DNA from 3 places in the Streptomyces sp. NPDC006743 genome. Region 2 is predicted to be linked to each of the others. Evidence: riboswitches for the same ligand, from Rfam matches in the RefSeq annotation. Region 2 holds a riboswitch; each other region holds the start of a gene.
The links. Region 2 has a riboswitch for S-adenosylmethionine ahead of ABZ719_RS00070 (amino acid ABC transporter permease). Riboswitches for the same ligand answer to the same signal wherever they lie in the genome.
Positions count from the first base shown of each region.

Region 1 (7,505 bases), on a different contig from region 2:
CCCTCACGGCCCACCACCAGTACGAGCCGGCCGAGATCGGCCCGACGGTCGACGAGAACGGTGTCGAGCGCAAGGTCGGGGGTACGGAGAAGCTGCGCGCCAAGCTCAGCAACGCGTACTTCGGTGAGGACAGCCAGATCGCGAAGCCGACCGTCGAGGAGTACAAGGAGATCACGAGCGGCCACGGCCACCACTGATCACTGACCCCTGAGCGTCGCCACGCCAGGCCGAAGGGCCCCGTCCTCCCCCAAGCTCAGAAGAGCAGGGGGTGCCCCAATCCCGGACGGGGCCCTTCGCCGTGCCCGGGGCTGGATAGGGTGGACATCGGTACGAGAGATAGCGTCCGGGAGCCCCGGGCACCGATTCAGGAGCGGCTTATGAGCGCTGTGACCCCCGCTGGAGGCGACACCGCGGCGGGCCGTTCCTGGCCCCGGATGCTGAACGGTCTGCTGGAGGGCCGGGACCTGGTCGCCGACGACACCGCCTGGGCCATGGACCGGATGATGGGCGGCGAGGCGACCGACGCCCAGATCGCGGCCTTCGCGGTGGCCCTGCGCGCCAAGGGCGCCACCGTCGAGGAGATCACCGGCCTCGTCCGCACGATGTACGAGCACGCCAACGTGATCCAGGTGCCCGGCGCCACCGTCGACATCGTCGGCACCGGCGGCGACGGCGCCAAGACGGTGAACATCTCCACCATGTCCTCGATCGTCGTCGCGGGCACCGGCGCGAAGGTCGTCAAGCACGGCAACCGGGCAGCGTCCTCCGCCTCCGGCGCCTCCGACGTCCTGGAGAAGCTCGGCGTCAACCTCGACCTGACGCCGCGGCGGGTGGTCGAGGTCGCCGAGGAGGCCGGGATCACGTTCTGCTTCGCGGTGAAGTTCCACCCGGCGCTGCGCCATGTGGGCGCCGCCCGCGGGCAGTTGGGCATCCGCACGGTGTTCAACCTGCTCGGTCCGCTGACCAACCCGGCCAAGGTGAAGGCCCAGGCGGTCGGCGTCGCGGTGGCGCACGAGGCGCCGATCGTGGCGGGCGTCTTCGCCGAACGCGGCAACTCCTCCCTGGTCTTCCGCGGCGACGACGGGCTCGACGAGCTGACCACCACCGCGACCTCGCGGGTGTGGATCGTCCGGGACGGCAAGGTCACCGAGGAGGCCTTCGACCCGCGCGACGTCGGCCTGGACCTGGTGCCGGTGGAGGCGCTGCGCGGCGCGGACGCCTCCTACAACGCCGAGGTCGCCCGCCGGCTGCTGGAGGGCGAGAGCGGCCCCGTGCGGGACGCCGTCCTGCTGAACTCGGCGGCGGCCCTGGTCGCCCTGGAACCGGGCTCGGGGACGCTGGCGGAGCAGATCCGGGCCGGGATGGAGAAGGCCGCCGAGTCGATCGACTCCGGGGCGGCCCGGCGCACGCTGGAGCGCTGGGTGGCCGCCAGCAACGCCTGAGCCGTGCGGCGCGGCGCGGGGCGCGGTCCACGATCCGGACCGCGCCTTGCGCCGGGAAGATCGTGTGGCAAGATGTTGGACCAGGTCATGAGTGACAGCCATGTGGCCCCGGCCGGCTGTCCGGCAACCCTCCGTCCGTGGCGGGGTGCCCCGGGTGAAGACCAGGTCGTAGGCAGCGAGGTCTACGGCAAGCGCGGACCCCTCGCATCACCAGGGGTCCTGGTCGTACGAGGGAGCCTTCCGTGAGCAACCGAATGCGTTAGGGCGACCGGCCCCGAGGCCGCAGAGCCCCGCCTCCGCACACCTCTTCTCACTCCACCACGCTGGAGCCCTGTCCGCTCGCGTGGTGGATTCGCCCTGCTTTCACGGGAGTTCACCCATGTCTGTCTCCACCGTCGCCGCCGACCAGTCCGTTTGTGCCCCGCTGCCCGTTCTGGGACGGGATGTGACCGTGCCGCTGGTGACCGGCGGCGAGGTCACCTACGCGGCCCTCGACTACGCGGCCAGCGCCCCCGCGCTCCAGCGGGTCTGGGACGACGTGGCCGCGTACGCCCCCTACTACGGCAGTGTCCACCGCGGGGCCGGCTACCTCTCGCAGCTCTCCACCGACCTGTTCGAGAACGCCCGCCGCACCGTCGCCGGGTTCCTCGACTGCCGCGCGGACGACCAGGTGGTGTTCACCCGCTCCACCACCGACTCCCTCAACCTGCTGGCCCGCGCCGTCCCGGCCGACTGCCGGGTGTTCGTCTTCGAGACCGAGCACCACGCGTCCCTGCTGCCCTGGCGCGACGCGCAGGTGACCTACCTCAACGCCCCGCGCACCCCGGAGCAGGCCGTGGCGACCCTGGAACGGGCGCTGGCCGACCGCGAGCCCCACGGCCCCGCCCTGGTCTGCGTCACCGGCGCCTCCAACGTCACCGGCGAGCTGTGGCCGGTGCGGGAGCTGGCCGCCGCCGCCCACGCGCACGGTGCCCGGATCGTCCTGGACGCCGCCCAGCTCGCCCCGCACCACCCGGTGTCGGTCAAGGACCTCGACGTCGACTGGGTCGCCTTCTCCGGGCACAAGCTGTACGCCCCCTTCGGCTCCGGTGTGCTGGCCGGGCGCGCGGACTGGCTGCGGGAGGCCGAGCCGTACCTCGCGGGCGGCGGCGCCAGCCGCCGGGTGACGCGGCGCGCGGACGGGGGAGTGGAGGTGCAGTGGCACGACAGCGCCGCCCGCCACGAGGCCGGCTCGCCGAACGTCATCGGCGCCTACTCGATCGCGGCGGCCTGCAAGGCGCTGACCGAGGCCGGGTTCGACACGCTGGTGGCCCGCGAGCAGTACCTCATCGGCAAGGTGCGCGACGGGCTGGCCGGGGTGCCCGAGGTGAAGGTGCTCTCCCTGTTCGGGGACGACGCCCCGCGGGTCGGCGTGCTCTCCTTCGTGGTGGCGGGCTGGAACAGCTCGCACTTCGCCGCCGCGCTCTCCGCCGAGTACGGCATCGGGGTCCGCGACGGCCTGTTCTGCGCCCACCCGCTGGTGCGCACCCTGCTCGGCAGCGACCCGCAGACCCAGGGCGAGTGCGGCGCCCCCGAGGCCGCGCCCGGCGAGAAGTCCCTCAACGCCATCCGCGTCAGCTTCGGCGCCGGCACCCCCGACGAGCACGTGGAGCGCTTCGTGGCGGCGGTGCGGGAGCTGGTGGCCGAGGGCGCGAAGTGGACGTACCGCACCGAGGACGGCCGCTGCGTGCCCGCCGTGTGAGGACCCGCGTCCCGTGGCCGGTGACGAGCCGGCGCTGTGCCGCGGGAGGCCGCGGCGGACGGTGCTCCGGGGGCGGCGGTCGGACGGTCAGGAGTCCAGCCCGATCGCGAACGCCGCCTCCAGGTCGTGCTGCGAGTACGTGCGGAAGGCGACGTGCGTGTCCGTGGCCTCCACGCCGGGGATCTTGCTGATCCGGCCGGGGATGATCTCCGCCAGGTCCTCGTGCCGGCCCACCCGCACCATGGCGATCAGGTCGTAGGTGCCGGTGACGGAGAAGACCTCGCTCACGCTCTCCAGCGAGGCGATCCGCTCGGCGATCTCGGGGATCCGGTCCACGCTGGTCTTGATGAGGACGATCGCGGTGATCACGGCTGGTTCTCTCCCTCGGGGGCCGGAGCAGGGGTGGCCTTCACTCTAGTCGGCCGCCCGAACCTGGCCCACGCGTAGCCGAAGCCGAGCGCGAAGCCGATGACGTGGGCCAGGTAGGCCACGCCGGGCCCGTCGGGGGCCCGGCCGGCGGCCAGCCACTGCAGGGCGGCCCAGAAGGGCAGGACGACCCAGGCGGGCAGGCGCAGCGGCAGGAAGAAGAGGAACGGCAGCACGCTGGTGACCCGGGCCCGGGGGAACAGGTAGAGGAAGGCGCCGAGGACCGCCGAGATCGCCCCCGAGGCCCCGACCAGGGTCTGGCCGGAGTCCGCGTGGGCGCCGGCGTACCCCAGCAGGGCCAGGTAGCCGCAGCCGAGGTAGAACAGCGTGAACTCGACGCGGCCCAGGCGTTCCTCCGTCAGCGCGCCGAAGACGTGCAGGAAGAGCATGTTGCCGAGCAGGTGCACCCAGCTGCCGTGCACGAACAGGGCCGTGGCGGGGGTGAGCGCGGCCCGGGCGGAGCCCGTGAACAGGTCGGCGGGGATCACGCCCCAGCGCCGGAAGTAGGCCTGCTGGGCCTGGAGCAGGGTGTCCCCGGTGCCGTGGGCGGGGAGGAGTCCGGCGGCCGGGCTGATCGCGAAGGCGGCGCAGCACAGGACGATCAGGGCGGTCGTCACCGGCGCCGATGTGGACCGGACCGCCCTGAGTGCCCTGACCGTCCGGGCGGCCACCGCGTTCCTGGAGCTGATCATGTGTACAGAGCATGACGTAACAGGACGCATCCGCACACACCGCCTCGCCGCCGTGGACAGCCGGGCGCCGAGTGGCCTCCAGGCCGTAGGGTTACGAGCCGGCGCACCGGGGAAGCCGGCGCGTCGCGGAATCCGGAAGGAAAGTGAGCAGCCCGATGACGGTTCCCCTGCCGACCGCCACGACGCGGTGGCGCTGCACCCTCTGCGGCAACCTCACCCGTTTCGACGTGACGCGCTCCTCGAAGGTCGTCGAGTACGTCCACCTCGACCTGGCCGGGGAGCCCACGGTCGAGGAGCGCGAGGTCGTCAGTGAGACCATCGAGTCGGTGCGCTGCCGCTGGTGCAACGCGGTGGACAAGGTGGAACTCGTGGACAGGCCGGGCGCCGGCTCCTGAGCGGAGCGGACCCGCACAGGCGACCCCGGGAGGGGTCCCGTGAGGCATTGGGGTGACGGATGGCGCAGACACGAGGCGGGGAGCCGGGCGACGGCGCCGCTGAGGTGCTCGACTGTCCGCTGCCCGACGGCGTGCGCCGCAGGGTCGTGCAGATCGTGGCCGACGCCTTCGGCCGGCTGACCGTCGCCGAGCTGCCCGCGCAACTGCGCCAGTACGCCCGGTTCGCGCCCAACCGCCGGGCCAAGTTCGCCGGCAACGCGATGGCGGCGGCGCTGGAGACCGACACGCTGTTCCGGCAGCGGGTCGGGGAGAAGTTCCGGGAGGCGCAGGCGGAGCTGTGCGACGCCCTCGACTCCGGCGCGCCGCCCCCGGCCGCGGACCCGCTCGACGTGGCCGCCGCGGCCTACGTCCTGCGCCCGGCGGGCTGGGTGAAGCTGGTGACCGCCGCGGGCGAGGAGGCGCTGCGGGCGCACGCCGAGCGCGCCGAGGAGGAGAGCCGCGCCGAACTGGAGCGGCTGCGCGAGCAGCTCGCCGCCGCCCGCGAGCAGGCCCGCGCCGAGACCGAACGCCTGCGCACCGAGCTGGACGCGGCGCGCAAGGAGGCCGATTCGCTGCACCGCAAGCTGCGCGCCGCGCTCAGCGACGTCAAGCGCGGCGAGGCGGCGCTGCGCAAGACGCGCGGCGAGACGGAGACGGCGCGCGCCGAGGCGCAGGTGCAGGTGTCGGCCGCCGAGAGCGAGAACCGGCGGCTGAAGGCGCGTCTGGGCGAGGCGGAGGCCGCCCTGGAGGCCACCCGCAAGGCCGCCCGTGAGGGCCGCAGCGTCGAGGACATGCGGGTGCGGCTGCTGCTGGACACGGTGCTCGACGCCGCCCAGGGGCTCCGGCGCGAACTCGCCCTGCCGCCGGTGTCCGTACGGCCCGCCGAGACCGTCGACGCGGTGGAGCCGGGCCGGATGACACCGAAGGACATCGCCGCCCGTGCGCTGTCCGAGCACGACCCGGCGGTCCTCGACCAGTTGCTCGCGCTGCCGCAGGTCCATCTGGTCGTCGACGGCTACAACGTCACCAAGACCGGCTATCCCCAGATGCCGCTGGAGAAGCAGCGTCTGCGGCTCCTCGGGCAGCTCTCGCAGCTCGCCGCGCAGACCGGCGCCGAGGTCACCTGTGTCTTCGACGGGGCCGAACTGGCCGCGCCGGTGCTGCTGGCGCCGCCGCGCGGGGTGCGGGTGCTGTTCTCCAAGCCGGGTGTCACCGCGGACGAGCTGATCCGTCAGCTGGTGCGCGCCGAGCCGCCGGGCCGGCCGGTCATCGTCGCCTCCACCGACCGCGAGGTGGCCGACGGTGTCGCCCGCGCGGGGGCGCGCCCGGTGGCGTCGGCGATGCTGCTGAAGCGTCTGTCCCGCGGCTGAGGACGGGCACGGGCGGGCCGCGGTGGCCCGCCGGCCGCTCCCCTGGATCCGCAAAACGGTCATAAGCCGATCTACGTCTCATTCACAACGTAGAGGTTTGATGCCCGAATTGACGGATCCGTCACGCAACGTAGCGTCAACCGTGCCTCACCCCTGGTGAGTTGAGGGCAAAGAATGCGGGCTGTGACGGAATTTCTTGGTGGGAGGATTTGAATTCATCACGATGAGGTCACTAGGGTCTGGGCTCGAACCTCCGAGCGGGTGGTCACTCACAAGAAGGAGCTTTCTTCCGTGGCGTCCCACCGTCGACCCAAACAGCCCAGTCGCGCACGCGTGACGATGCTCACCACCGCGGCCGCCGCCGCCGTCGCGATCAGCGCGCAGGCGGCCAACGCGGCTCCGAGTGAGAAGCCGAGCAAGGACGAGGTCAAGTCCAAGGTCGACGCGCTCTACGAGCAGGCCGAGCAGGCCACCGAGAAGTACAACGGGGCCAAGGAGAAGCAGGAGAAGCTCCAGAAGGAGATCTCCACCATCCAGGACAACGTCGCGCGCGGTCAGCAGGACCTCAACAAGCTGCGCGACGGCCTCGGTTCGATGGCGGCGGGCCAGTACCGCTCCGGCGGCATCGACCCCTCCCTCCAGCTCTTCCTCTCCTCGCATCCGGACGAGTACCTGGACCAGGCCGCCACCCTCGACCAGGTCAGCGGCCAGCAGGCCGACGCGCTGAAGAAGATCCAGGACAAGCAGCGCCAGCTCGCCCAGCAGCGCGCCGAGGCCACCGCCAAGCTCAAGGACCTCGCCGCCACCCGCACCGAACTGGGCAGCAAGAAGAAGGAAGTCCAGGGCAAGCTCGCCGAGGCGCAGAAGCTGCTCAACACGCTCACCGCCAAGGAGAAGCAGCAGCTCGCCGCCGCCGAGCAGACCCGCGCCACCCGGGGCACCGAGCGGGTCTCCATGGGCAAGATCACCCCGGGCAGCGGCCACGCGGGCGCCGCCTTCTCCGCCGCACAGAGCAGGATCGGCAGCCCGTACGTCTACGGCGCCACCGGCCCGTCCTCCTTCGACTGCTCGGGGCTGACCTCCTGGGCGTACGCGCAGGCCGGCGTCTCCATCCCGCGCACCTCCGAGGCGCAGGCCAACGCGGGCCAGCGCATCTACTCGCAGAGCCAGCTCCAGGTGGGCGACCTGGTCCTGTTCTACGGCGACCTGCACCACGTCGGCCTCTACGCCGGCAAGGGCATGGTCCTGCACGCCCCGCACACCGGTGCCAACGTGCGCTACGAGTCGATCGGCAACATGCCCTTCCAGTTCGGCGTGCGCATCTGACGCGGCGCCACCCCGCACCCGCGCCTCGGCCACCGCACGCACACCGTCTGCCCCGGCCTGCGCACCGCACACCC
Region 1 covers NZ_JBEYJA010000002.1:188,567-196,071, forward strand. Annotated here, with positions in the region: gene ABZ719_RS02325 (ubiquinol-cytochrome c reductase cytochrome b subunit) at 1-197, shown strand, start outside; gene trpD (anthranilate phosphoribosyltransferase) at 378-1,442, shown strand; SAM riboswitch class IV at 1,526-1,642, shown strand; gene ABZ719_RS02335 (aminotransferase class V-fold PLP-dependent enzyme) at 1,822-3,183, shown strand; gene ABZ719_RS02340 (Lrp/AsnC ligand binding domain-containing protein) at 3,271-3,552, opposite strand; gene ABZ719_RS02345 (rhomboid family intramembrane serine protease) at 3,549-4,301, opposite strand; gene ABZ719_RS02350 (hypothetical protein) at 4,457-4,696, shown strand; gene ABZ719_RS02355 (NYN domain-containing protein) at 4,756-6,105, shown strand; gene ABZ719_RS02360 (NlpC/P60 family protein) at 6,397-7,431, shown strand.
Region 1: it holds a riboswitch for S-adenosylmethionine, as region 2 does, so the genes downstream of both, ABZ719_RS02335 (aminotransferase class V-fold PLP-dependent enzyme) here and ABZ719_RS00070 (amino acid ABC transporter permease) in region 2, are expected to answer to the same signal.

Region 2 (7,505 bases):
CCCTGGGGCGGGCGTGGAGTGATGGAGGGTCCCTTGACGCTGAAGTACTTTCCCTCGAAGTCGATGTAGTGGAGTTTGTCCCGGTCGATGAAGCGGCCGGTGGCCACGTCCCGGATCTCGGCGTCGTCCTCCCAGCTGTCCCAGAGCCGGCGCACGACCTCGACGTGGTCGGCGGCCTCGTCGAACAGGCCGGCCAGCCGCTCCTGTCCGGCCGGGGTCCGCAACTCCTCCAGGCTCAGCGGCGGGAAGGTGCGGCGGCCGAAGTGGGCGGCCTCGTGCGGGCGGGCGCTGATCTGCATCCGCAGGCCGGCCCGGCCGGCGCTGACGTGGTCGAGGGTGGCGATCGCCTTGGAGATGTGGAACGGCTCCGTGTGGGTGGCGATCACGGTCGGCACCAGTCCGATGTGCCGGGTGAGGGGTGCGATGCGGGACGCGATCAGTACGGCGTCCAGGCGGCCGCGGACCTGGTCGGTGCGGCCGTCCGGTTCGCCGTAGTGCGAGGACTGCAGGCCGAGTCCGTCCTCGAAGGTGACGAAGTCGAGCAGGCCGCGCTCGGCCTCGGCGACCAGGTCGGCCCAGTATCCGGCGGTGAACAGGTCCCTGGGGCGGGCGGCCTGCTCGCGCCAGGAGGCGGGGTGCCAGCCGGTGCCGTCGAGGGCCACGGCGAGGTGCAGCGAAGGAGAAGGGGACACGGGTGGATGCCTTCCTGGAGGTCCGTACGAGATCGCCGGCCCGCGGGAACCGGGGCGCGCGGCGCTGGGGAATCCGGGTCAGGAGCAACAGAGGAAGCCGGGCACGCGCTGCGGGCCGACGCGGGGCGGGGAGGGGAGGCGGACGACGCGGCGCGCAGGTGTCACTTGTGGCACCTGCGCCCCGACGGTTGGGGCGGCCGCCCGCGACGAGCGCGAGGTCATGGCTATGCCGTTTCCTGCGAAGCGGCGGCGCCGGTGTGCCGCACCAGCGAGAAGACCGTACGGCGGCGCAGGGTGAAGCCGATCGACTCGTACAGCCGGATCGCGTTCGCGTTGGTGGCCACGGCGTGCAGGAAGGGGCGTTCACCGCGCTCCCTGATGCCGGCGGCGACCGCGCGGACGAGGCGGGTGGCCAGCCCCCGGCCGCGGTGGTCCGGGTCGGTGCACACGGCGCTGATCTCCCTCCAGCCGGGCGGGTGCAGCCGCTCGCCGGCCAGGGCGATCAGCCGGCCGTGGTGGCGGATGCCGAGGTAGGTGCCCATCTCGACGGTGCGGGGCAGATAGGGCCCCGGCCGGGTGCGGGCGACCAGGCCGAGGATCTCGGGTACGTCGTCGGGGCCGAGCCGGACGGCCTCGCGGTCGGGCTCCGCGCGCACACCGGTGTCCACGAGCTGGACGCCGTGTCCGGTGCGCAGGATCTCCCAGCCCTGCGGTGTCTCGGTGACGCCGCGCACCGAGGCGGTGCCGCCGGGGCCGACGAGCGTGGCGAGGTCGGCCCAGGCGCGCGGGTCGGTCTCGTCGGAGACGGCGTGGAAGGGGGCCACCTCCTCGTGGTAGCGGGCGGCACGGCCGACGCGTCGGGCGAGGTGGGCGTGGGGTCCGGTCAGCGCGGCCCAGGCGGGGTTGTCCAGGATGTGCGAGGGGCCGGCGTCGAGGGTGGTGACGGACATGGCGTGGCGTTCTCCGTGGGCGGCTCGGGTGTGCGGCGCGCGGGCACTCCGCCGCGGGCGGCGGTGGAGTCCGGGGCACGCGGTGGTCAGGAGTTGTCGAGCGGCAGTCCGGGCGGGTTGACCTCGGACTTGGTGACGGCGTCGCCGGAGAGGTTCCAGGCGGCGAGCCACTGGGCGTACTGGCCGTTCTGGATCAGGTGGTTGATCGCGTCGGTGAGAGGCTTGGCCAGGCCGCTGCCCTTCTTCGCGGTCGCCGCGATCAGCCCTTGGAGGGCCTCGCCGGCGCCGGAGTACCGGCCGGCGATCCTGGTCGCGTCGGGGGTGCTCGCGGTCTGGGTGACGTGGTAGGAGAGGTTGGGGCTGGGGCCCAGGAAGGCGTCGATCTTGCCGCTGTTCAGGGCCAGGTAGAGGCTGTTGTTGTCCTGGAAGTACTTGACGGTGAGCTTCTTGCCCTCGCTCCGGAGCTTCTTCTGCCACTCCAGCAGGATCCGCTCCTGGTTGGTGCCCGCGCCGACCGAGACGGTCTTGCCCGCGAGAGCCTGGTAGTCGCCGTCGAAGGTCCACTTCGAGGACTTGGGCGTCTCGAAGGCGAGGTCGTCCTTGCGGTAGGAGGCGAACTCGTACGTGCGCTTGCGCTCCTCGGTGTCGGTGATGTTCGAGAAGCCGACGTTCACCTTGCCGCTGTCGATGCCGACGAAGAGGTTCTCCCAGGTGAACCGCTTGACCTCCGGTTCGAGGCCGAGGACGGCCGCGACCAGTCTGCCCAGGTCGGCCTCGGAACCGGTGAGGGTCTTCTGGTCGCTGCCCACGAAGCCCAGCGGCGGGGAGCCTGACGGCAGGGTGCCGGAGCCGATCACCAGTTTGCCGCTCTTCCTGACGGCGGCGGGCAGCTCGGCGCTGATGGACTTGACCTCCGGGACCTTCAAGGTGGTCTCCTTGGCGGCACCGTTGGACAGCCGGCCGACGGTGACCGTGCCGGCGGTGTCGCTCACCGCCGTGGCGGCTTCGCTGTCGCCGCCGCAGGCGGCGAGCCCGGTGGCGAGGGTGGCGACGGCGGTCGCCGCGGTGATGCCGCGTGTCAGGCTGCGTCGGGTGACGTGGGCAGACATGGCTGTTCCTTGTCGCTTCAGGTGAGGGAGCGGGGTGGGGTGGTCGCGGGGTGCGGTGTGTCAGAGGACCTTGCCGAGGAAGTCGCGGGTCCGCTCGTGCCGGGGGCTGTCGAGGACCTCGGTGGGCGGCCCCTGTTCGACGATCTTTCCGCCGTCGATGAAGACGACCCGGTCGGCGATCTCGCGGGCGAAGCCGATCTCGTGGGTGACGATGACGAGGGTGGTGCCGCTGGTCGCCAGGTCCTTGATGACGGCGAGGACCTCGCCGACGAGTTCGGGGTCCAGGGCGGAGGTCGGTTCGTCGAAGAGGATGACGCCGGGACGCAGCGCGAGGGCGCGGGCGATGGCGACACGCTGCTGCTGGCCACCGGAGAGCCGGCGTGGATAGGCGCCGGTCCTGTCGGCGAGGCCGACCCGGCCGAGGAGTTCGCGCGCGAGTTCCAGCGCCTCGGGCTTGCCGAGCCTCCCGGTGGCGACCGGCGCGGCGGCCACGTTGTCGAGGACGGTCAGGTGCGGGAAGAGGTGGAAGTTCTGGAAGACGAAGCCGATCCGGGCGCGCTGGGTGAGGATGGCCCGCTCGCTCAGCTCCCTCAGCCGCTCGCCCTGCCGCTTCACGCCGATCAGCTCGCCGTTGATGCTGACGTGGCCGATGTCGGGCTGCTCCAGGTGGTTGATGACCCGCAGCAGGGTGGACTTCCCGGAGCCGGACGGACCGAGGATGACGGTGACCTCGCCGGGGCGGACGGTCAGGTCGATGCCGTTCAGCACCCGGTGGGAGCCGTACCACTTGTGCACGTCGTGCACTTCCACGGTGGCGGGCTCGACGGCGGCCAGGGCTTGCAGGGTCTTGGCGGTCATACGGCGGCCTCCCGGCGGATGCGGGTCCGCAGGTCGCCGAGACCGGTGCGGAGCCTCTGCAGCGGCGTCGGCGGCAGGCTGCGGGTGGCACCGCGGGCGTAGTACCGCTCGACGTAGAACTGGAGAACGGAGACGACGCTGGTCAGGACCAGGTACCAGACGGTGACGACCAGCAGCAGCGGCACGATGTCGCCGGGGTAGGTGGAGCCCATGGACTGGGCGGTGCCGAACAGGTCCAGCAGGGAGACGTAGAAGACCAGCGAGGTGCCCTTGACGAGACCGATGAGCTGGTTGACGTAGTTCGGGACGATCGAACGCAGCGCCTGCGGGAAGACGATCCTCCGGAACTGGTAGCTCTTCGGCAGACCGAGCGCGGTGGCCGCCTCGTGCTGGCCCTGGTCGACGGAGAGGATGCCGCCGCGGACCACCTCGGCGGCGTAGGCGGCCTCGTTGAGGCTGAGGCCGACGACGGCGACGGCCATGTCGGTGGCGAGCCGGGACTCGTCGAAGGAGAAGAAGGCCGGCCCGAAGGGGACACCGACACTCAGCGTCTTGTAGAGGGCGCTGAAGTTGTAGAGGAAGATCAGCACCACGATGAGCGGGATGGAGCGCAGCGCCCAGACGTAGGTCCAGCTGACCGCGCGCAGCACCGGGCTCCTCGACAGCCGGGCCAGGGCCAGCAGGATGCCGCCGAGGAGGCCCAGCACCGCGCTGTAGGCGGTTACTTCGCAGGTGATGAGGAGTCCGTCGAGGATGTTCGGCCGCAGGAACCAGTAGCCGAAGCGGTCCCACTGGTAGAAGGGGTTGGAGACCAGTCCGTGGACGAACTGGGCGACCAGGACCAGGACTGCCGCGGTGGCGATCCAGCGTCCCGGCCGCCGTAGCGGCAGGACTCGCTGGGCGGTGAGGGTCTGCTGACGTCCCTCGGTGGTCGGCGCTTCGGCGAGGGTGACGGTGGCGCCAGGGGGTTCACTCATGGTGGGCTCCGGCTGGGTGGGGACACCCCGGAAGCGCGGCGGCGCGCGAAGGCGCGGACGACGGCGAGGCACCGGGGGCGTGGAGGACGACGGCACACCGCTCGGGCGGTGCCGGTCAGGGGAGGCGGGGGCTGCGGAGAGGTGTCAGCCCCGGCAGCGGGCGCTGCCCGGTGCGGTACACAGTGCGCTGTTCACGCGGAGCAGATCGATGGCGCGATCGACGACGAGGGGGGTCGGGTACGGCGACACGCGGCTCTGCGGGCGGCGTGTCGCCGTCCTGGGAGCTGCGTACATGGCGTCACCGTCACTGTTCCGGCCCTGTGGGCCTCGCGCTTACCGAAGTCTCATCGGTCCGGTCGTCGCCTGGGGCACCCCACCGCGGTGCGAGGGTTGCCGGTCAGCCAGCCAGGGCTTGTCGCTGACACTCATGACCGTTCTGGGCACGTAGTTAAGACAATGACCCGAACGGATGTCAATGCTCGTCCACCAGGTGGAACGGGTCCGGCCTGCGGGCCCGGACCCGGGGCACTGGAGACTCAGCCGTTCCGGTTCCTCTGACGCACCGTCACACTCCCGCGCGTGGCGCGGAGTTGAGCAGGGCGATCCCCATGGGGGTGGGGCTGTGGAGTGCCGTGTTGCGGTGCCGGACCGTGTGGATCAGTCCGGCCGCGCGCAGGGTGGTCGCGTGTTCGCTGGCGCTGGGGGGCGTCATGCCCGTGAGAGCGGCGAGTTCCTTGGTCGAGCAGCTGGGGTGCTGGGCGATGGCGTACAGCACGGAGGCGCGGGTCCGGCCCATCAGAGAACTCAGTGAAGTGTGTGCTGCGGTCGGGGCCGGGCGGACCGGCGTCGTGAGGGGTGGCGCGGAGCCGTGGCCGACGGGGTACCTCACCACGGGCTGTGGTTCGGCGTCGATGTCGATGGCGGGCGAGTCCGCTCCGAAGACCGAAGGGACGAGGAGCAGCCCTCGGCCTTCGAGGTACAGGTCGCCATCGAAACCGGAGACCATGGCGACTTCCAGGACGGGTGCCGTCCAGCGGATCCGCCGCGGGTCGAGCGAGGCGAACAGGGCTTCCACTCCCCCGGTGAGCAGATGCCGCATCCGTATCCCCTGGTCGGCCGTTGCTTCGCCGACGACACGGGCCCAGTGGGGGGACAGCAGCACGTCGTGGACGTGATCCAGGCTCTCGTGGAGCCGCCGCCGCAGGTCGCGGTCGTCGGCCAGGTGGCGGGCCCACGGCGGGAGCGGCTGCCGTTCCGCTATGTGGGCCAGGTCCTCGCGGACCCGGGAACGGGGTGCGGCGCGCGCCCGGTCCAGCAGCTCGTGCGGCTCGCCCGTGCCGGCGGAACTCAGGAACGTGGGCGCCCAGCCCCCTGGCGGGATCAGGTCGAGGACCATCCGGGCCATGGGCTCCAAGCCGGCGAAGGCGGCGTGTCTCCACGCCCCGAACCGCACCGGGTGGCTGCGGCTCTGCAGGATGCGTACCGCGGCGGCCAGTTCCATCAGTGGCGAGGGCTGCGCCACCCGGGTCCTCATCAGGTCCTCGACCGTGAAGTGAATGCGGTAGACCATGCTTCCCCCCGTGCCCGGTGCGTAAGAGCTGCGAACAGAAGGGGAGTCCGGTCAGCTCGCGGCGTCCGGTGCGTGCGATCGCAAGGCGCCGGAAGGTCCTGGTAGCGGAGCTACCAGGACCTTTCGGCAACGCCGCGAGCGTGCGTGCCGGGCGTCGCGAGCCGGGCGCCCCTTTTGTTCGCAGCTCTAAGAGCCGAGGGTGATCCTTCGTGAATCTCCAAGTCCGGTCCAGACCGAATCAGGACGGCACACCGCCGGATCGCCGCCCGCGCCCCAACGAGCGGGCTGGGCAAGCCGTTTGTCCGCCATTCGGCGCAGCCCGAATCTGCTCGATCGGCCACGGACGACGAAGGAATCCTGATGGAGCGGGCCCGGCAGGTGCCCCCTCCCGGCCGGAGGAACGGCACCGGCCGGCGGGGGCCTCGCCTGCCCGTGCGGGCGCCGACGGCTGCCACCCGGGCACGCCATGAAGCGCTCCCCCCTTCAGGAACCGTCTTTGATCCCTCTCGCGCCTCATCGGGGTGCGAGGAGAAACGAGGAACCCACATGTATGCACAGCGCATGGTCGCGCGGCTCGGGACAGCGGCCGCCGCCTCACTCGCCCTGGTCGGTGTCCTGGCCGGGCAGTCCAGCGCCACCAGCGACACGATCGACGGCTGGAACACCAACAGCTCGCCGGTGCGGTGCGGGACGACCAGCCCGTACTTCTTCTGCCTCTACTACTCGCCGGGGGCCGAGGGCGCGGCCTGGAAGTCCAAGTCCACCGCCGTGCGCAACCTCAGCGGCGCCACGTTCTCCTCCGACGGCCACGGCTCGGCGGGCGCCGGTCAGGCCGTGCGCAACAACGCGGCCTCCGCGGAGAACGCCTCCTCCGCCTGCAACGTCGGCATCTGGTACTCGCAGGACTTCCAGGGGAACTCGAACTGGCTCAGTCCCGGCAAGGGCGGCAACCTCAAGGACTACCTGCGCAACGACGAGGCGTCCATAGCCATTTCGGACCACACCCGTTGCCCGGGCGTGGGCCACTGACCCGGTCCGTCCGGCCGATGTGATCCGGTGCGGGGCCGCGCTCCACCGGCGGCCCCGCCTGGCAAGGAGACAACACCATGGGGTTCTTCCGCTCCGCCTGCCGGCCTGTCGCTCCGTGCGCGCTCCTGCTGGCCCTCACGACGGCATGCACCTCCGGCCGCGCCCAGCCCGGTCAGGAGGTCCCGCCCGCGGCCACGCCCACCGCCGGCGCGGACGTTCAGTCCCTGCACCTGCCCATCGAGCGGTACATGCTGACTCCGGCGCAGACCGCGCGGTACGACTGGGCGGCGGCCTCGCTGGTGCGCGACTGCATGCGCGGG
Region 2 covers NZ_JBEYJA010000001.1:10,052-17,556, forward strand. Annotated here, with positions in the region: gene ABZ719_RS00050 (LLM class flavin-dependent oxidoreductase) at 1-692, opposite strand, end outside; gene ABZ719_RS00055 (GNAT family N-acetyltransferase) at 917-1,642, opposite strand; gene ABZ719_RS00060 (transporter substrate-binding domain-containing protein) at 1,729-2,751, opposite strand; gene ABZ719_RS00065 (amino acid ABC transporter ATP-binding protein) at 2,812-3,609, opposite strand; gene ABZ719_RS00070 (amino acid ABC transporter permease) at 3,606-4,586, opposite strand; SAM riboswitch class IV at 4,911-5,019, opposite strand; gene ABZ719_RS00075 (MarR family transcriptional regulator) at 5,152-6,156, opposite strand; gene ABZ719_RS00080 (hypothetical protein) at 6,703-7,185, shown strand; gene ABZ719_RS00085 (hypothetical protein) at 7,263-7,505, shown strand, end outside.

Region 3 (7,505 bases), on a different contig from region 2:
GTCCTCGGCCACTACGGTGCCGAACGCTGGGACGCGGCCACCGGCACCGTCACCGCCCCGGCCCCGCACCCCGGCGTCGCCGCCGTCCGCGCCGAGCTGCCCGGCTTCCTGGACCGGATCGGTGCCTGGCAGGGCACCTGGATCGAGGAGAAGGGCCGCTCCCTGGCCGTGCACACCCGCCGCGCCGAGGACCCCCAGGCCGCCTTCGACGCCCTGCGCGAGCCCCTGGCCGGCCTGGCCGCCCGCCACGGGCTGATCGTCGAACCCGGCCGGATGGTCCTCGAACTGCGCCCGCCGGGCATGGACAAGGGCGTCGCCCTCCTGGACCTCGTCCGCGGCCTCGGCGCGGGCTGCGTCCTGTACGCCGGGGACGACCTCGGCGACCTGCCCGCCTTCACCGCCCTGGACAAGCTCCGCTCCGACGGCCTGCCGGGCGTCCTGGTGTGCAGCGGCAGCACGGAGGTGACCGAACTGTCCGAGCGGGCCGACCTGGTGGTCCCGGGCCCCGCGGGGGTGGTGGAACTCCTCGGCGCCCTGGCGGCGCACGCCTGAGCCCCGGGGCCGGCGCGGGCGCCCGGGGCGGTGGAGGACCGGGTCAGCCCGCGTTCAGCTCGTGCAGCTGGTCCAGGAACCACTGGGCCGGCGGGAGCGCGGTGGCCGCCGCGGCCAGGCGGCCCGTCCGTTCGGACCGTTCCGTGCCGGGCATGCTCAGCGCCTCGTGCAGCGCCGCCGCCGTGCCCGCCACGTCGTACGGGTTGACCACCAGCGCGTCCTCGCCCAGCTCGGCGTAGGCGCCCGCCTCCCGCGACAGCACCAGCGCGCACCCCGAGTCGGAGATCACCGGGACCTCCTTGGCGACCAGGTTCATCCCGTCCCGGATGGGGTTGACCAGTGCCACGTCCGCGATCCGGTAGGCGGCGAGCGAGCGGGCGAAGTCGTCCTTGACGTGCAGGACGACCGGCGTCCACCCGGGCGTGCCGAACCGCTCGTTGATCTCCTGGGCAAGCCGCCGCACCTCGGCCGTGTACTCCCGGTAGACGGCGAGGTCCTGCCGTGAGGGGTAGGCGAAGGCGACGTGCACCACCCGTTCGCGCCACTCGGGGCGGTCCTGGAGCAGCTGCCGGTATGCCAGCAGCCCGCGCACGATGTTCTTCGACAGCTCGGTGCGGTCCACCCGGACGATCGTCCGGCGGGCCCCGCCGTCCGGGGCGGCGCCGATCTCCTCGCGCAGCGCCGCCATCCGCTCCTTGACGTCGGCCCGGTGCGAGCGCTCGCGCAGGAACTCCGCGTCCGCGCCGAGCCCGTGCACCCCGACGCGGGTGCCGCCGAGCCCGCCGGCCAGCGCCTCGCAGCACTGCGCGAAGGCGTCCGCCCACCGCTGGGTGAGGAAGCCGAGCCGGTCCGCGCCCAGCATGCCGCGCAGCACCTGCTCGGCGATGTCGTCGGGCAGCATCCGGAAGTAGTCCACGGGCGCCCACGGCGTGTGCGAGAAGTGCCCGATCCGCAGATCCGGCCGGAAATCGCGCAGCATCCCCGGGACCAGCGTGAGGTGGTAGTCCTGCACGAGTACGGCCGCGCCCTCGGCGGCCTCCTCGGCCAGCGCCTCGGCGAACGCCCGGTTGTAGGCCTCGTACGAAGCCCACTGGCGCCGGAACTCCGCGTCGAAGACGGGCTCCAGCGGGGTCTGGTAGAGCATGTGGTGGACGAACCACAGCACCGAGTTGGCGATGCCGTTGTAGGCGTCGGAGAAGACGTCCGGGGCGATGTCGAGCATCCGGACCCGCTGGCCGCCGGTGTCCTCGGCCGGCAGCCGCCGGCCGTCCTCGAAGCGCCGTACGGCCTCCCGGTCGGCGTCGCCGAGCGCGGCGCACACCCAGACCGCGCCCGCGTCCGGGCCGATCGCGGACAGGCCGGAGACCAGCCCTCCGCCGCCGCGTTTCGCGTGCAGGGAGCCGTCCTCGCGCAGCTCGTACGAAACCGGCCCGCGATTGGACGCGACCAGCACTTCGGCACCGTGCGTTGCAGCCATGGTCCTCAACCTAGCCCGGCTTTCGAACGCTCAAACGTACGCGGCGGCGCCCCGCCGGCGCGGCGGGTCCGGTCCCGGCCACCCGCCCGGCGGCGGCCCGCACCCGGGCGCGGTCACCCGGCCGGGGCCCGCGCCGGGTCCCGGCGACGTGCTCCCGCCGTCCGCTTCGGGTCAGGCCACCCGGCGGGCCGCGTACTCCGCGATCTCCGTCATCGGGGGGCGTTCCTCGGTGTCCACCGAGTACGTACGCGGCTCGAAGCCGTCCGCGCCGCGCTCGAACTGCGTGAGCGAGGGGCGGAGCAGGTGGCCGCGGGCCAGGCGGAGCTGGGCCGTGCGGTAGATCGCGGCGGACATCCGCCCGAGCGCCTGCCCGTCCTGGTGGCGGTGGATGCGCTCGCCCACGTCCACCTGGGCGAGCGCGTCCAGGCCGACCAGGTGCAGCGCGTCGACGAGCATGCCCAGCTCGACGCCGTACCCGACCGGGAACGGCAGTTGCTCCAGCAGCGAGCGGCGGGCCGCGTACTCACCGCCGAGCGGCTGCACGAATCCGGCCAGCTGCGGCCAGTGCATGTTGAGCAGCGGCCGGGCCATCAGCTCGGTGACCCGGCCGCCCTGCCCGGCGGCGGTGCCCAGCGGACGGTCGTACATCGCCTTGACCAGCTGCACCTCCGGATCGGTGAGCAGCGGCCCGACGATGCCGGTGACGAAGTCGGCGGAGAACTCCCGCAGGTCGGCGTCGACGAAGCAGACGACGTCCCCGCGGGTCACCAGCAGCGAGCGCCACAGCACCTCGCCCTTGCCGGGCACCGCGGGGATGCGGGGGAGGATCGCGTCGCGGTGCACCACCCGGGCGCCCGCCGCGGCGGCCACCGCCGAGGTCCGGTCGGTGGAGCCGGAGTCGACCACGACGAGTTCGTCGACCAGCGGGACCCGCGCCATCAGGTCGCGGCGGATCACGGAGACGATGTCGCCGACCGTCTCCTCCTCGTTCAGCGCGGGCAGCACGACGCTGACCGAGGAGCCGCTCGCGCGTTTGGCGGCCAGTACGCCGTCGAGCGGCCGATCGGCGACGGACCAGGACCGTGTCCTCAGCCAGCGCTCGACTTCTTCCAGCACGGTCGGTGACTCCTCACTCCTGCTCGGATCGCTGCGGCCCGCTGCCCGGCCCGGATCACATCATCGTGTGATCTGTCTCGCGGTTCGGACGTCCGTCTCGCCCCGTCCTGGCCGTCGGTTACAGTCTTGAACAACGCGGACGACGCTCGCATGCCGGGGTCGCCGCGACCTGCCACCGCGTGATCGCGCGGCAGGACACAACAGCAGGACCACAACCGAATACCGCTCATCCAGAGGGGCAGAGGGACACGGCCCGATGAAGCCCCGGCAACCCTCCAGCCGGTCTCGTACCGACGGATCGCTGTACGTCAGCCGTCCGCTCGCCACCGCGGGGCTCCCGGCTAGGGAAGGTGCCAAATCCGTCTCACGGCGAGATGCGTCGTGAGGAAGATGAGGAGAAAGGGCCTCGCCTCCATGGCTGTGCAGACAGTTGCCACCAGCACCGACACCCCCTCCGTCGATCTCGGCCCCGCCGCCGCGCTCAGCTGCCGCGAGTGCGGCCACCGCGTGCCGCTGGGCCCGGTCTTCGCCTGCGAGGAGTGTTTCGGCCCGCTGGAGATCGCCTACGACTTCTCGGGCCACGACACCGAGGAACTGCGCAAGAGGATCGAGGCCGGTCCGGCGAACATCTGGCGCTACGCCCCGCTGCTGCCCGTCCCCGCCGACGTGGCCGGCAAGCCGAACCTCAACCCCGGCTGGACCAAGCTCGTCCAGGCGGACCACCTCGCCGCCGAGATCGGCGTCGACACCGGCAGGCTCTTCGTCAAGGACGACTCCGGCAACCCGACGCACTCCTTCAAGGACCGGGTCGTCGCCCAGGCCCTGGAGGCCGCGCGCGCCTTCGGCTTCACCACCCTGTCCTGCTCCTCCACCGGCAACCTGGCCGGTGCCGTCGGCGCCGCCGCCGCCCGCGCCGGCCTGCGCTCGTGCGTGTTCATCCCGCACGACCTGGAGCAGGGCAAGGTCGTCATGGCCGCGATCTACGGCGGCGAGCTCGTCGGCATCGAGGGCAACTACGACGACGTGAACCGGTTCTGCTCCGAGCTGATCGGCGACCCGGCCGGCGAGGGCTGGGGCTTCGTCAACGTCAACCTGCGGCCGTACTACGCCGAGGGCTCCAAGACGCTGGCGTACGAGATCTGCGAGCAGCTCGGCTGGCGGCTGCCGGACCAGATCGTCGTCCCGATCGCCTCCGGCTCGCAGCTCACCAAGGTCGACAAGGGCCTGCGCGAGCTGATCGCGCTCGGGCTGGTCGAGGACAAGCCGTACAAGATCTTCGGCGCGCAGGCCGAGGGCTGCTCGCCGGTGTCCACCGCCTTCAAGGCCGGGCACGACGTCGTCCGGCCGCAGAAGCCGGACACCATCGCCAAGTCCCTCGCCATCGGCAACCCCGCCGACGGGCCGTACGTGCTGGACATCGCGCGCCGCACCGGCGGAGCGGTGGAGGATGTGACGGACGCGCAGATCGTCGACGCGATCAAGCTGCTCGCCCGCACCGAGGGCATCTTCGCGGAGACCGCGGGCGGTGTGACGGTCGGTGTCACGAAGAAGCTGGTCGAGGCCGGCGTCCTCGACCCGACGAAGACCACCGTCGTCCTGAACACGGGTGACGGCCTGAAGACCCTGGACGCGGTGGCCGGCACCGGTCTGACCGCCACCATCCGCCCGACCCTGGACTCCTTCCGAGAGGCTGGCCTCGCATCATGAGCGTGACCGTTCGCATCCCCACCATCCTGCGCACCTACACCGGCGGACAGGCCGAGGTGAGCGCCGAGGGCGCCACGCTCGCCGATGTGATCTCCGACCTGGAGAAGAACCACACGGGCATCGCCGCGCGCGTCCTGGACGACCAGGGCAAGCTGCGCCGCTTCGTCAACGTCTACGTCAACGACGACGACGTGCGTTTCGAGCAGGGCCTCCAGACCGAGACCCCGGACGGCGCCGGCGTCTCGATCATCCCGGCGGTCGCCGGCGGCTGACCATTACCGTAGGTAATGTCGATCACCGAGCGTGCCGTGAATTGCCCCCTCCGCGAGAGAAGCGGAGGGGGCAATTCCATGTGATTGAGCGCGGTAGAGTTGGGGAACACGCCCCGGATCTTCCGGATGAGCGCCTGTGGATTCCTGCCGCCCGCCGATGAGAAGCAGCCAAAATGCGCGGGTATTCTGCGGCATTTGCCTTGTTTTGCGGGGCCCGACTTGCCCGGGGATCGACTGAATTCTCGTCACATTCCGGACCGCTCCCGCCCGGAATTCTCGTCCGATTGACCTGTTGCAGACGGCAGTTGGACAGATACATTCAGCCGCGGTCGACGCGTTCCGGCGCACGCCCCCGATCCACGGGGGGTGAGGTCTGACCCGGATCCGCGAAGTGCGGATCTGTGCAAGGGCCAGTAATAGGGGAGTTAGGCATGGCTCAGGGCACCGTCAAGTGGTTCAACGCGGAGAAGGGGTACGGCTTCATCGCGGTCGACGGTGGTGCGGACGTCTTCGTCCACTACAGCGCGATCCAGATGGACGGCTACCGCACGCTGGAAGAGGGCCAGCGGGTCGAGTTCGAGATCTCGCAGGGTCAGAAGGGCCCGCAGGCCGACATGGTTCGCGTCACCGCCTGAACGTACGTCACACGAAGGGCCCACACCTCCACGGGGGTGTGGGCCCTTCGTCCGTTCCCGCCCGCGCCCCCGGCCGCCCGCCCGCGCCCCCGGCCGCCCGCCCGCGCCCCCGGCCGCCCGCCCGCGCGCCGGCCCGCACGCCCGGCCGCCCGCGTGCCCGCGCTCCCGCCCGACCGGCAGGCCCCCGTCCGCCCCCGGCTGATCCCGTCCGCGCGCACGCCCGGCGCGCGCGCCCGTCCATCACCCGACCACCACCCCTCATCGAGCCCGCTTCGCGGGCGGACCTTGCACTCGGGCATGCCGAGTGCTAATCATTGGCGTTAGCACTCTGAAGGTGAGAGTGACAACGAAGGACCGGGTCGGTGAGGCCCGCAGGCCGCGTGGGGCAAGGAACCACAAGGCCGGCGAGCCGTCCGTCGCGGGCGCGGGCGCGGTCCGAAGGAATCACCCCCAGTCCTGGAGGGACCACTTCACATGGCCAAGATCATCGCGTTCGACGAGGAGGCGCGGCGCGGCCTCGAGCGCGGCATGAACCAGCTCGCGGACGCCGTCAAGGTGACGCTCGGCCCCAAGGGTCGCAACGTCGTCCTCGAGAAGAAGTGGGGCGCGCCCACGATCACCAACGATGGTGTCTCCATCGCCAAGGAGATCGAGCTCGAGGACCCGTACGAGAAGATCGGCGCCGAGCTGGTCAAGGAAGTCGCCAAGAAGACGGACGACGTCGCCGGTGACGGTACGACCACCGCGACCGTCCTCGCCCAGGCCCTGGTCCGCGAGGGCCTGCGCAACGTGGCCGCCGGTGCCAACCCGATGGCCCTGAAGCGCGGTATCGAGAAGGCCGTCGAGGCCGTCTCCGCCGCCCTGCTCGACCAGGCCAAGGAGGTCGAGACCAAGGAGCAGATCGCCTCCACCGCCTCCATCTCCGCCGCCGACACCCAGATCGGCGAGCTGATCGCCGAGGCCATGGACAAGGTCGGCAAGGAAGGCGTCATCACCGTCGAGGAGTCGCAGACCTTCGGTCTGGAGCTCGAGCTCACCGAGGGCATGCGCTTCGACAAGGGCTACATCTCCGCCTACTTCGCGACCGACATGGAGCGCATGGAGGCGGTGCTCGAGGACCCGTACATCCTCATCGCCAACTCCAAGATCTCCTCGGTCAAGGACCTGCTCCCGCTCCTGGAGAAGGTCATGCAGTCGGGCAAGCCGCTGCTGATCATCGCCGAGGACGTCGAGGGCGAGGCCCTGTCGACCCTGGTCGTCAACAAGATCCGCGGCACCTTCAAGTCCGTCGCCGTCAAGGCCCCGGGCTTCGGCGACCGCCGCAAGGCCATGCTCGGCGACATCGCCATCCTCACGGGCGGCGAGGTCATCTCCGAGGAGGTCGGCCTCAAGCTGGAGAACGCCACCCTCGACCTGCTGGGCAAGGCCCGCAAGGTCGTCATCACCAAGGACGAGACCACCATCGTCGACGGTGCCGGCTCCTCCGAGCAGGTGGGCGGCCGGGTCAACCAGATCCGCGCCGAGATCGAGAACAGCGACTCCGACTACGACCGCGAGAAGCTCCAGGAGCGCCTGGCGAAGCTCGCGGGCGGCGTGGCCGTCATCAAGGCCGGTGCCGCCACCGAGGTGGAGCTGAAGGAGCGCAAGCACCGCATCGAGGACGCCGTGCGCAACGCCAAGGCGGCCGTCGAGGAGGGCATCGTCGCCGGTGGTGGCGTGGCCCTGCTGCAGGCCTCCCAGGTGTTC
Region 3 covers NZ_JBEYJA010000004.1:187,130-194,634, reverse strand. Annotated here, with positions in the region: gene otsB (trehalose-phosphatase) at 1-552, shown strand, start outside; gene ABZ719_RS05460 (trehalose-6-phosphate synthase) at 596-2,029, opposite strand; gene ABZ719_RS05455 (glucosyl-3-phosphoglycerate synthase) at 2,201-3,145, opposite strand; SAM riboswitch class I at 3,369-3,542, shown strand; gene thrC (threonine synthase) at 3,560-4,852, shown strand; gene ABZ719_RS05445 (MoaD/ThiS family protein) at 4,849-5,124, shown strand; gene ABZ719_RS05440 (cold-shock protein) at 5,556-5,759, shown strand; gene groL (chaperonin GroEL) at 6,234-7,505, shown strand, end outside.
Region 3: it holds a riboswitch for S-adenosylmethionine, as region 2 does, so the genes downstream of both, thrC (threonine synthase) here and ABZ719_RS00070 (amino acid ABC transporter permease) in region 2, are expected to answer to the same signal.